Linked DNA regions of Halorhodospira halophila. The protein of the gene in region 1 interacts with the protein of each later gene in a pairwise test. Links are inferred from orthologs where the notes say so. Each region holds a gene or a part of one and is shown in the gene's direction. Other genes may lie near its edges.

The links.
Region 2: the proteins of CCR79_RS08875 (region 1) and CCR79_RS06315 interact in binary tests that used the Escherichia coli proteins (3 or more experiments, as listed by UniProt). The link is inferred for Halorhodospira halophila from one-to-one orthologs.

Annotation. Positions count from the first base shown.
Region 1 is NZ_NHSN01000021.1:70,689-77,401, reverse strand. The notes cover bases 1,136-4,060. They hold CCR79_RS08875 (ATP-binding cassette domain-containing protein), read left to right. Parts: upstream 1,136-1,596; coding sequence 1,597-3,525; downstream 3,526-4,060. Other genes in these bases: CCR79_RS08870 (hypothetical protein), read right to left, coding at 3,601-4,060; CCR79_RS08880 (ATP-binding protein), read right to left, coding at 1,136-1,532. Outside these bases: CCR79_RS08885 (cupin domain-containing protein), read left to right, coding at 277-654; more of CCR79_RS08880, read right to left, coding at 651-1,135; more of CCR79_RS08870, read right to left, coding at 4,061-4,161; CCR79_RS08865 (LysR substrate-binding domain-containing protein), read right to left, coding at 4,332-5,201; CCR79_RS08860 (EamA family transporter), read left to right, coding at 5,347-6,294; CCR79_RS08855 (SDR family oxidoreductase), read right to left, coding at 6,192-6,713. UniProt on the Escherichia coli protein: Genetic data indicate it may be involved in ribosome assembly or function.
Region 2 is NZ_NHSN01000017.1:83,110-88,827, reverse strand. What follows is about bases 2,319-5,718. They hold CCR79_RS06315 (2-oxoglutarate dehydrogenase E1 component), read left to right. Parts: upstream 2,319-2,680; coding sequence 2,681-5,518; downstream 5,519-5,718. Other genes in these bases: odhB (2-oxoglutarate dehydrogenase complex dihydrolipoyllysine-residue succinyltransferase), read left to right, coding at 5,570-5,718; tatC (twin-arginine translocase subunit TatC), read left to right, coding at 2,319-2,589. Also shown: imidazole glycerol phosphate synthase subunit HisF, read left to right, coding at 1-723; CCR79_RS06335 (phosphoribosyl-ATP diphosphatase), read left to right, coding at 720-1,064; Sec-independent protein translocase subunit TatA, read left to right, coding at 1,110-1,400; Sec-independent protein translocase protein TatB, read left to right, coding at 1,445-1,798; more of tatC, read left to right, coding at 1,795-2,318. UniProt on the Escherichia coli protein: E1 component of the 2-oxoglutarate dehydrogenase (OGDH) complex which catalyzes the decarboxylation of 2-oxoglutarate, the first step in the conversion of 2-oxoglutarate to succinyl-CoA and CO(2).

The DNA of each region.
Region 1 (6,713 bases):
CTGCCTCCGGGCGTCTACCGCCAGCAGTATCGGGACCGGCGCTAGGGCCCCGGCCGGATCGAGTGGCTGAAACCGCAAGAAGTGGAAAGCAACCGCAATCCCATGGAAGCGGCGCCACGCCGGCCTGCCTATCATCAATCCAGATCCGTATAAGTGACCGGCGCATCAGCGCCGGCCCTGGCGAACCTGTGTGTCCGAACTCGCGATCTCGTGGGTGGCGAGATCCGAGTACTCGTGGGGCCACCCGAAGCGTCGACTCCGAGGGAGGAAGTCATCATGCGCATCACCAAGTCAGAGGTTCCGGAAGTCTTCAGCGTCCCTGGTGCCGTGGCGCGGCAGGTGCTGGATTTCGGCGATGCAAGCGATTACGGCAAGATGACCGGAGAGTACTTCTCGCTGGGAGAGGGCACCGATATTACCCCGTTGTTACAAGGGCTTGAGGGGGATCTGTGTCAGTCGCCTCACTGGGGTTACATGATCTCGGGGAGGCTCACCATCACCTTTTCCGACGGGGCCGAGGAAAAGGTGCGTGCGGCAGATCTTTTCTACTGGCCACCGGGCCACACGCTACGGGTCGAGGATGCCGAGATCATCCTCTTCAGCCCGCAGGCCGAGCACTGCGCAACGCTCAACCACCTGAAGAGCCAACTCTAGACATGCTCCGCGGCGGGCAGGCCCTGGCGGCCAACCCAGTCCCGGGCGAACTGCCAGGCCACCCGCCCGCTGCGCGAGCCGCGGTCGAGCGCGTAGGCCAGAGCCGCCTGCCGCGCCGCCTCGCTGTCGCCATCGCTGCCTCCCAGGTGCTCGATCCAGCTGCCCACGATTTCCAGGTAACGCTCTTGGGCGAATGGGTGGAAGGAAAGGCGGACCCCGAAGCGCTCCGAGAGCGAGATGCGCTCCTCTACGCCGTCACCGTGGTGGAGCTCGCCGCCGCTGATGCGCGCCTGGTCGTTGTCCGCCATCTGCTCCGGGACCAAGTGGCGTCGGTTCGAGGTCGCGTAGAGCAGCACGTTGTCGGCGCAGCCACTCAGTGAGCCGTCCAGCACCGCCTTGAGGGCCCGGTAAGAGTGGTCGCTGGCGTCGAAGGAGAGGTCGTCGCAGTAGACAATAAAGCGCTCCGGGCGCTGCGCGAGCAACGGCAGCAGGCGGGGCAGATCGGTGAGGTGCTCGGGTTCCATCTCGATCAGGCGCAGGCCCTGCGCCGCGAAGGCGCGGTGCAGGGCCTGGATCAGCGACGACTTGCCGGTGCCGCGTGCGCCCCACAGCAGTGCGTTGTTCGCCGGCAGGCCGGCGAGGTGCTGTCGGGTGTTGCGCAGCAGGGTCGTCTTCTGGCGCTCGATGCCGTGTAGGTGCGCGAGCTCGATCCGGGGCGTGACCGCGATCGGTTCCAGATAGCCGCGTTCGGCACGACGCTGCCAACGGAAAGCGGTGGTGGCATCCCAGTCCGGTGCCGTCTGCGCGGGCGGCAGCAGAGGCTCGATGCGCTCGAGCAGGCGTTCAGCGCGGTCGAGAAACTGTTCCAGGCGGTCCATGAGCCTCCCTTTTCTCATCGGCTTGGCACGCGGGGGCCCGCCTGCGGTTGTTACCATGGCGGGCATGATCCGGTTCAACGATATCACCCTGCGCCGCGGCGCTGAGCCCCTGCTCGAAGGGGCCAGTGCCACCATCGACCCCGGCCACAAGATTGGGCTGATCGGTGCCAACGGGTCGGGGAAGAGCAGCCTGCTGGCGCTGCTACGCGGCGAGTTGGCCACCGACCGTGGCGAGTTGCAATGTCCCGGTGGGTGGCGGGTCGCCTGGATGGCCCAGGAGACGCCGGCCCTGGAGCGCCCGGCGCTGGAGTTCGTCCTGGACGGGGACCAGGCCCTGCGTCAGGCGGAGCAGGAAGTGGCGGCTGCGGAGCGTTCTGCGGATGGCCACCGGATTGCGGCTGCCCACGCCCGGCTCGAGGCGGCGGATGGCTACAGCGCGCCGGCGCGGGCCGAGGAGCTTTTGAACGGGCTGGGTTTCGCCCCCGGCGACGGGCAGCGCCCGGTCTCGGCCTTCTCCGGCGGTTGGCGGGTGCGGTTGAGCCTGGCCCAGGCGTTGATGGCCCCCTCGGATCTGCTGCTGCTCGATGAGCCCACCAATCACCTCGACCTGGAGGCCGTCCTCTGGCTGGAGCAGTGGCTTCGCGAATACGCCGGCACGCTGCTGCTGATCTCCCACGACCGGGAACTGCTCGATCGGGTCGTCGATGGCGTGCTCCACATCGAGCAGCGTCAGCTCCATTTCTATCGCGGCGGTTACAGCGATTTTGAGCGTCAGCGGGCCGAGCGACTGGCCCGGCAGCAGGCGCTCTACGAGAAGCAGCAGCGCGAGATCGCTCACATGCAGCGGTTCGTCGAGCGATTTCGGGCCAAGGCCAGCAAGGCGCGCGCGGCACAGAGCCGGATCAAGGCGTTGGAGCGGATGGAGCGCCTGGCCCCGGCACACGCCGACTCGCCTTTCACCTTCGAGTTTGTCGACGCCCCGGCGGCGGCCAACCCGTTGCTGACCCTGGACGGGGTGGATCTGGGGTATGCCACCGATCCGGTGCTTCGTGGCGTGACGCTGAGTCTGGCCCATGAGGATCGGATCGGGCTGCTCGGCCCCAACGGCGCGGGTAAATCCACGCTGGTGCGCGCCCTGGCGGGTGAGTTGCAGCCGCAGACCGGCGTTATGACGCCGGCATCGGGGCTGCGGGTTGGCTATTTTGCCCAGCATCAGCTTGAGCAGCTCGATGCGCAGAGCACGCCGCTGGAGCATCTGCATCGCTTGGCGCCGGGGGCCGCCCCGCAACGGCTGCGGGATTTTCTGGGTGGCTTCGGCTTTGTCGGTGATCAGGCCACCGAGCCGGTGGCGCCGCTTTCCGGCGGCGAGAAGGCGCGGCTGGTGCTGGCGCTGCTGGTCTGGCAGCAGCCGAATCTGCTCTTGCTCGATGAGCCGACCAACCATCTGGATCTGGAGATGCGCCACGCGCTGACCCGGGCCCTACAGGGGTTCGCCGGGGCGGTGGTGGTGGTCTCCCACGATCGCAGCCTACTGGCCGCCACCGTCGACCGGTTCTGGCTGGTGGCCGACGGCGGTGTCAGCCCGTTCGATGGCGATCTGAACGATTACCACGGTTGGCTGGTCGAGCGGCGTCGGGTCGGCGCGGGGCGTCGTTTGGATGAGCGCTCCGGCGCTGGCGCATCCGCCCCGGATGCAGCGCAGAAAGCCGGAGGGCGCAAGGACCAGCGACGCCGGCAGGCGCAACAGCGCGCGGCGCTGAAGCCGCTGCGTGAACGCGCCGACGCGCTGCTGGAGCGAATCCAGGCCTGCGATGAGGCGCTCGCGGGGCTCGAGGCGCAGCTGGCCGACCCGCAACTCTACCAGGGCGATCCGCAGGCATTGACGGGGCTGCTGCAGGAGCAAGGTCGCCTGCAACGCGAGCGTGAGGGTTTAGAGGAGCAGTGGGTCGAGGCCGAGGAGGCCGTGGAGGCGGCCCAGGCTGCCGGGCAGTAGGTTGCGTGCCGTTGCGGCGCGGCAGGTCAGGGGCATGCCGGCCGGGCGGCGGGCGCCCGGCCGGCTGGGATCGCTTCAGCCGTTGAGATCGCTGCGGATCTGCTCGCGGATCCGATGGATCCAGACCAATGCACCGACGATCAGCGCGGCGCCGAGGCCCAGCACGGTGGCCTGCTCCGGGTTGGAGAGCAGTTCGATCTGCGTGCCCGGGCTGAGGTCCGTCCACACCATGCGCCCGGCGTCTTCCGCCGTCGCACAGAACTGGGCAAAGAGAAAGCCGCAGTAGAGCACCGCCACGCCGAGAAAGCCCACCAGCGCCGCCTGCCGGATTCGTTCGGACTGCTGGTAGCCACGTTCATAGTCCCAGTAGCCCAGCGCCGTGCGCTGGAACTCGAACTCTGCGGCGCGCAGCTTGTTGCCGATCTTCTCGTAAAGGAAGAAGGCAATGCCGATCAGCACTGCGGCGATGGCCACCCACGGGCTCACCGCCAGGTGCTCGCTCCAGAACTGTTCCACCAGGTAGGCGGTGACGAAGTGCGCCACCAAGAGGATCGCCAGAACGCTGCCCCAAAGCAGCGGGATCCGGCGATTGGTGTAGATCCGTAGCGCTTCGATAATCTCTTCGTTGCGTTTCATAAGCCAATCCTTTCCGTTGTCCGCTCCGGTGCGTGGGGCGAGGGCGCCCGGGGCTTCGCGCGGAGCAATCCGCTAGCAGCGCGGCATTAACCTACTCGCCGGTGTCTGCGGCTGCAAGCAGTCGAGGCGTTTTTCTGCATCCGAGGTATCGGTTTTTCTAACAGTGTCGGTCAGCCGTGGCTGACGTTGCCGAGTCGTTCCTGGAGCGTGTTGAACAACTGGCGTGCCGGCTCGCTGGGCCGCCCGGCGCCACGGTGGAGGGCCAGCTCGATGCTGGGCAGTTCCGGTAGCCCCGTCTCCTGTCCCAGTGTGCGCAGATCCGGATCGAGCATCGAAGGGGTGAGAACCGTCACGGCCAGCCCGGAGCGGACTGCCGCGCGCAGCCCGGCCAGGCTGGTACTGGTATAGGCAATGCGCCAGGGGAAGTCGGCGGCCTCCAGGGCTTCGACGGCTTGCTCGCGGAAGGTGCACACGCCCTGGCGGGAGAGGGCGAGCGGGAGTGGTTCGCGCTCCTCGGCGGCGTACGCCGCCGCTGCCGCCCAGACGAGGGGCTCGCGGCGCAGGACCTCGCCGCCCGGGCTTTTCGGTTGCCTGGTAACGACGGCCAGGTCCAGCTGGCCCGCCTGGACCTGCTCGATCAGGTCAACGCTCAGGCCGCCACTGACTTCGAGCTCGATGCCGGGGTAGCGGGCCTCGAAATCGCTCAGGCTCTCCGGCAGGAACATGATGTAGTCGTCGGGGATTCCCAGCCGAACCCGTCCCTCCATGCGCTCCTCCTGAAGCTCCTGCCAGGCGAGGGCATTTTGCTGCAATAGCCGACGCGCGTGGGCGAGCAGTCGTTCGCCCTTGGTGGTTGTCGCCAGCTTGCGCTGGTCGCGGCGCAGAAGGCGGTGGCCGGCCAACTCCTCCAGGCGGGTAATGTGAGCGCTGACAGTGGATTGGGCAAGGTGCAGCTGCTCGCCGGCGGCCGTGAAGCCGCCTTGTTCAACGACCGCGACGAAGGTCTGGAGCAGCGTTAGATCGAGGATGCGTGTCTTCATGAGCGATCGAGCAACGTGATCGGTTGATTATGAAGATTCGTTTGGAAGATCGAATGATGAGCCCTATATTACGCGGCCCGTTCATGTCCATCAAAAGGTTAGAGGAGGTCATGCGTTGCTGAACCGTGCGCTGCTTTCGGGTCTTGTGGCTGGTGTTTTTTCGGTAAGTCTGTGGGGCAGTCTGCCGTTGTTGCGCCAACTTACCGATTTGCCGGCCATGATGACGACGGTAGTGGCCCTGATGGCGGCCGCTGCGGTCGCTTGGTGTTCGGCAATTTTGGTGCGTGAGCCGCACGGCCGAATGCCGGACCCGGATCTGAGCTACTGGCTCGGCGGCGTGCTCTCGCTTGTGGCAGCGCTCTACCTCTACTTCGCCGCGCTGGCCTGGGGGGAGCCAGCACGCGTGACGTTGGTCACGTACCTGTGGCCAGTGGTGTTCGTGCTTGTCGCCAATTGGTTGGCCGGGCGCGGGGTTCAGCCCCGGGTGCTCGTCGGGATGGTCGTGGCGTTTGTCGGCGTGGCGCCGCTGATCCTGGGAGACGCGCCTGCCGGGGCGCCTGCCGGGGCGGAGACTCCGTTGGTCGCTTACGTCTTCGGGGTGATCAGTGGTTGTGCTTGGGCGGCGTTCTCGGTCTACCTCACGCAGGCGGGCTCGATCCCGTTCCGCGGCTATGCGCGAATGTTCGCCCAGGCGACGCTCATCGCCGTGGTGCTCCAGCTCCTGCTTGGTGAGAGCGTCAGTGCACCTCAGGGTACGGACTGGCTGGCGGCCGCCCTGATCGGCGTGGGTCCGTACGGGATTGCGTTCATGACCTGGGGGCTCGCCCTGCGCAAGGGTCCCACCGGGCTGCTCGGTGTGCTGACCTACATGGTCCCGGTCATCTCGGCGGTCCTGCTGGTTCTCACCGGCTTTACCGAGCCGGAGCCGGCTCTGCTGATCGCGGGCCTGGCCGTGGTCGGCGGTGCGCTGCTGGCGCAGAGCGCCGAGGGTCAGTCCGAGTCGGGTGCCGCCGAGCGGGACCCGGACGCAGTGGAAGAAGCCTCAGCCCGCCGGGCGATGGATCGGGCCAGCCCCGAGAATATGAGGGAGTGAGCTGGGGCTAGGGCGTACCAGTAGAGTAGGCCCCAGACCCCGGCCGGGTGCCAGTGGTTGGCCACCGTGATTTCGGTGCCGCCCCCGGTTCGCGGCGTGAGCTCGATCTCTAGTACGCCGGAGCCGGGGGCGCGCATGCCGAACCACAGGGTCATCCGCCGCTCCGGTTCCAGTTCGATAACCCGCCAAGAGTCGATCATGTCGCCCACGCGTAGCTCCGTCGGGTGGCGTCGGCCATAGTTCCTGCCCGGTCCGCCTACCAGCCAGTCCAGGGTCTCGCGGATTTTCCACAGCGCGTTGGCGTAGTAGTAGCGGTTCTCGCCCCCGATGGCGGTGACCACGGGCCAGACGGCATCGGGCTCCGCGGTGGTGACGGCGGAGCCGTGGGCCTTTTTGGCGTAGTAGCTGTAGTCGATCCG
Region 2 (5,718 bases), on another replicon or contig:
GGCCGGGTGGTCAAGGGCGTCCGTTTCGTGGACATTCGCGACGCTGGCGACCCCGTGGAGATCGCCCGGCGCTACGACGCCATGGGGGCTGACGAGCTGACCTTCCTGGATATCACCGCCAGCCACGAGGAGCGCGATACCATCTACGATGTGGTGGAGGCGGTGGCCGGGCAGGTCTTCATCCCGTTGACCGTCGGTGGCGGCGTGCGCACCGTGGCCGACGTGCGCCGCCTGCTCAATGCCGGCGCCGACAAGGTGGCTATCAACACCGCGGCGGTTCACCGCCCGGAGTTCGTCCGCGAGGCCGCCGAACGCTTCGGCTCGCAGTGCATCGTGGTGGCGGTGGACGCCAAGCAGGTTGAGGAGGATCCGCCGCGCTGGGAGGTCTTCACCCACGGCGGGCGCAATCCCACCGGGCTCGAGGTCATCAGCTGGTGCCAGCGCCTGGTGGCGCTGGGAGCCGGCGAGATCCTGCTGACCAGCATGGACCGAGACGGCACAAGGGCCGGTTTCGATCTCGGCCTGACCCGCGCCGTCGCCGATGCGGTGACCGTGCCGGTGATCGCCTCCGGCGGCGTGGGGGATCTGGAACACCTGGCCGATGGGGTCGACGAGGGGGGAGCCGATGCCGTTCTGGCGGCGAGCATTTTCCACTTCGGCGACCACACCGTCGGCGAGGCCAAGGCGTACATGGCGGAACGCGGTATCGAGGTCCGACAATGAGCGAAGCCGGAACCGGGCGGTCGGCGGCCGACACCCTGCGCGAGCTGGCCGAGACCATCGAGCGGCGCCGCGGTGCATCGCCGGATGCCTCCTATGTGGCGCGGCTTCACCACAAAGGCTTGGACGCCATCCTCAAGAAGGTTGGCGAGGAGGCGACCGAGACGGTGATCGCCGCCAAGGGCGGCGAGCGGGAACAGATCGTTTATGAGACCGCCGATCTGTGGTTCCATACTCTCGTCATGCTCTCCGCCAGTGGGGTGTCGGTGGATGAGGTGCTGGCGGAGCTGGAGCGACGGGTGGGCCGTTCGGGCCTGGACGAGAAAGCGGCCCGCGGCGAGTGAGCAACGCATAACGGAAGGCGCCGCACGGCGTCGGAGGGTGAGGAGATGGGATTCAATATCTGGTCGCTGCTGATCATTCTGCTGATCGTGGCGCTGCTGTTCGGCACCAAGAAGCTGCGCAATATCGGCGGGGACCTTGGTGGTGCCATCCGCGGCTTCAAGGAGTCGATGCGGGAGGGCGAAGAGGAAGAGGCGCAGAAGCGCGCCGATGGGGAGTCGTCGGAGGAGCCCGAGCCGCTGGAGCACCAGGGCGACCCCGCCTCCGAGCAGGGCCACGCCCGGGAGAGCAGTGCCACCCGCCAGAGTGCCGAGCAGCACGACCGTAGCGCCTCCTGAGAGGCGCCGGCGCGCCTCCGGTACGGCCCTGACGCAGGATCGCCATGTTCGACCTCGGCTTCTGGGAAGTTCTGATCATCTGCCTGATCGGCTTGCTGGTGCTCGGCCCCGAGCGCATGGCTCGTACCGTGCGCGTGCTCGGCCGATGGGCCGGGAAGGCGCGCTCTTCGTTCAACGCGACGCGCCGCGAGGTCGAGCGCGAGCTGCGGGTCGAGGAGATTCGCAAGGCGGGCGAGTCGGTTCGGCGCGATGTCGAGCAGACCCGCCGCGCCTTCACGGGGGCTGAGGAACACGTCGAGCGGGAGACCCGGGAGGCCCGGCGCGCCGCCCGGCTCCGCAGGGCCGAGGAATCCGAGGGCGGTAAGCCGCGCGGCGCCGACAAGGAGCAGGACCAGTGAGTGCCGGCGAGCCCGACGAGAAAGAGGGGGGTGACGAGAAGCTTCAGGAGGCACCGCTGCTTAGCCACCTGAAGGAGTTCCGCGACCGCCTGCTGCGCATCGTCGTGGTGGTCCTTGGGGCGTTCCTGCTCCTCTACCCCTTCCGGGACACACTCTACCGCTGGATCTCCGGGCCGCTTCAGGAAGTCCTGCCCGAGGGCACCTCGATGATTGCTATCAAGGTGGCCTCGCCGTTTCTGATTCCCATGAAGCTGGCCCTGGTGGCGGCCATCTTCATCACCATCCCCTACATCCTCTACCAGCTCTGGGCCTTCGTGGCGCCGGGGCTGTACCGCCACGAGCGGCGGATGATCTGGCCGTTGCTGATCTCCAGCACCGGGCTGTTCTATCTTGGGGCGGCCTTCGCCTACTTCGTGGTCTTCCCGATTGCCTTCCGCTTCTTTGCACTGGTCTCCCCGGAAGGCGTGCAGATGATGACGGATATCGGCGAATACCTGTCGTTCGTGCTGACCCTGTTCTTCGCCTTCGGTGCGGCCTTTCAGGTGCCGATCGCGACCATCCTTCTGGTGCGCAGTGGCATCTCCACCCGGGAGAGCCTGGCGGCCAAGCGCCCCTACGTGATTGTCGGTGCCTTCGTGGTGGGTATGATGCTCACCCCGCCCGATGTGCTCTCGCAGGTGCTGCTGGCCGTGCCGGTGTGGTTGCTCTACGAGATCGGCATCCTGCTCGCCGGACGGACGCAGCCCGCCGAGGCCGCCTCACCGGACGGCGGCGGAGGCGATCACGGTTAGCGGTGGCGCCCGGGGTGCGCCGGCCCGCCGGGGCCGCCGCGCCCCGGGCGCACGGGTTCTCTCCGTTCGCTCCGAGCCTTAGAGTGGTGGCATGACTGATCGCGGCCTTTTCGAACACCTTCGCAACACCTCCTACCTGCACGGGGCCAATGCGGCCTTCATCGAGGACCTGTACGAGACGTACCTGGCCGATCCGAGCCGCGTGGACCCGGAGTGGCGCGCCTACTTCCACAGCCTGACCCGGGAGTCCGGCACCGGTGAGGACATCCCGCACAGCCCCATCCGGGCCCGCTTTGAGCAGCACGCGCGGGACAATGGCGGCACTCCGGCGCGGGCCTCCGGCGCTGTCCAGGGCGGGCTGAGCGCCGAGGCGGCCGAGAAGCAGGCGGCGGTGCTGCGGCTGATCAACTCCTACCGTTTTCGGGGTCACCAGGCGGCGGATATCGACCCCCTGGACCTGCGCCCGAAACCGCCGGTGCCGGATCTCGATCCGGCCTTCCACGGCCTGTCGCCGGCGGAGCTGGACCAAACGTTCAACACCGGGTCCCTCTACGCGCCGACGCAAATGACGCTGCGCGAGATCATCGCTCAGCTCGAGGAGGTCTATTGCGGGTCCGTCGGTTCGGAGTACATGCACATCACGGATACGGTGCAGAAGCGCTGGATCCAGGAGCGGCTCGAAGGGACCGGTTGCCGTCCGCGGCTGAGCGCCGCGCGCAAGAAAGAGATCCTCGAGCGCCTGACTGCGGCCGAGGGTATCGAGAAGTACCTGCATTCCAAGTACGTGGGCCAGAAGCGGTTCTCCCTGGAGGGTGGGGACTCGCTGATCCCCCTGCTCCACGACCTGATCCAGGGCGCCGGACGCGAGGGCGTCAAGGAGATGGTGCTGGGCATGGCCCACCGGGGCCGGCTCAACGTGCTGATCAACATCATGGGCAAGGACCCGGGCGACCTGTTCGCCGAGTTTGAGGGCCATCAACCCGACGGGCTGCAGGGCTCCGGCGACGTCAAGTACCACATGGGCTTCTCGTCGGACATCCAGACCCCGGGCGGTCCCATGCACGTGGCTCTGGCCTTTAATCCGTCGCACCTGGAGATCGTCAACCCGGTGGTCGAGGGCTCCTGCCGCGGGCGCATGCGCCGGCGTCGCGATCCCCAGGGCGAGCAGGTCCTGCCCCTGCTCATCCACGGTGACGCCGCCTTCGCCGGGCAGGGCGTGGTCATGGAGACCTTCCAGCTCTCCCAGGCCCGCGGTTTCTATACCGGGGGTACGGTGCACGTGGTGGTCAACAACCAGATCGGCTTCACCACCTCGCACCCGCAAGACACGCGCTCGAGCCACTACTGCACCGAAGTGGCGAAGATCGTTCAGGCGCCGATCTTCCACGTCAACGGCGATGACCCCGAGGCGGTAGCCTTCACCACGGCCCTGGCCCTGGATTACCGCAACACCTTCCACCGCGATGTGGTCATCGATCTGATCTGCTACCGCCGCCACGGCCACAACGAGGCCGACGAGCCGGCGGCCACGCAGCCGATGATGTACCAGAAGATCCGCAACCAGCCGACGGTACGCCAGCGTTACGCCGAGCGGTTGGTGCAGGAAGGCATCCTCGGGCCGCGGGAGTCCGAGGAGATGGTCGCCGCCTACCGCGAGGCCCTTGAAAACCGGGAGGTGGTGGCGTCGAACATCCTCACCGGCGTGCGCAACGACTACGCCGCGAACTGGACCCGGTTCGTCGGCGGCGAGTGGAATGAGCCGGTGGAGACCGCCGTGGACAAGGAGCGCCTGCGCGGGCTGCAGCAGATTCTCGACGCCCTGCCCGACGGCTTCGAACTCAATCCGCGGGTGGCCTCCATCATGGAGAGCCGGCGCAAAATGGTCGCCGGTGCGCTGCCGCTGGACTGGGGCTTTGCCGAGACCATGGCCTACGCCACGCTGCTGCAGGACGGCTACCGCGTGCGTCTGACCGGCCAGGACTCCGGCCGGGGGACCTTCTTCCACCGCCACGCCGTGCTGCACAACGCCCGTGACGGCTCCAACTTCGTGCCGCTGCAGGACGTGACCACCGAGCCGCAGGACTTCGTAGTCATCGACTCGCTCCTCTCCGAGGAGGCCGTGGTCGGTTTCGAGTACGGCTACGCCACCACTGAGCCGGACACCCTGACCATCTGGGAGGCGCAGTTCGGTGACTTCGCCAACGGCGCGCAGGTGGTCATCGACCAGTTCATCGCCGCGGCCGAGGCCAAGTGGGGGCGGCTGTCGGGGTTGACCATGTTCCTGCCCCACGGCTACGAGGGGCAGGGGCCGGAGCACTCGTCGGCCCGCCTGGAGCGCTACTTGCAGCTGTGTGCCGAGAACAACATGCAGGTCTGCGTGCCCTCGACGCCGGCGCAGTTCTTCCACATGCTGCGCCGGCAGATGCTGCGCCGCTACCGCAAGCCACTGGTGGTGCTGACGCCGAAAAGCCTGCTTCGGCACAAGCTCTCCACCTCCGGGCTTGACGACCTGACCGGCGGCCACTTCCACAACATCATCGATGAGGTGGACGGGCTCGATCCCGCTGCCTGCCGCCGGGTGGTGCTGTGCGCCGGCAAGGTCTACTACGACCTGCTCGAGGCCCGCCGGCGGGAGGCCCGCAATGACATCGCCATCATCCGGGTCGAGCAGCTCTACCCGTTCCCGGAGAAGGCGCTGCGCCGGCTGCTGACCGAGCGCTACGCGGCCGCCACCGAGGTGGTCTGGTGCCAGGAGGAGCCGAAGAACCAGGGCGCCTGGTACTCCACCAACCACCACCTCTACAACTGCATGGGGCCGGATCAGCGGCTGCGCTACGCCGGGCGCTCGGCGGCGGCATCGCCGGCGGTCGGCTACCCCAAGCGCCACCACGAGCAGCAGCGGGCGCTGGTCGAGGATGCCCTTGGCTAGGCGGCACGCGGCGATCGAGCCCGGACGAGAACACCAGAGAAGGGGACCTGCATGAGCGTCGAGATCAAGGTGCCAGCGCTGCCCGAGTCCGTCAGCGAGGCGACGGTGGTGGCCTGGCATAAGCAGCCCGGCGAGGCGGTGAGCCAGGACGAGAACCTGGTCGATCTGGAGACGGATAAGGTGGTGCTGGAGGTCCCGGC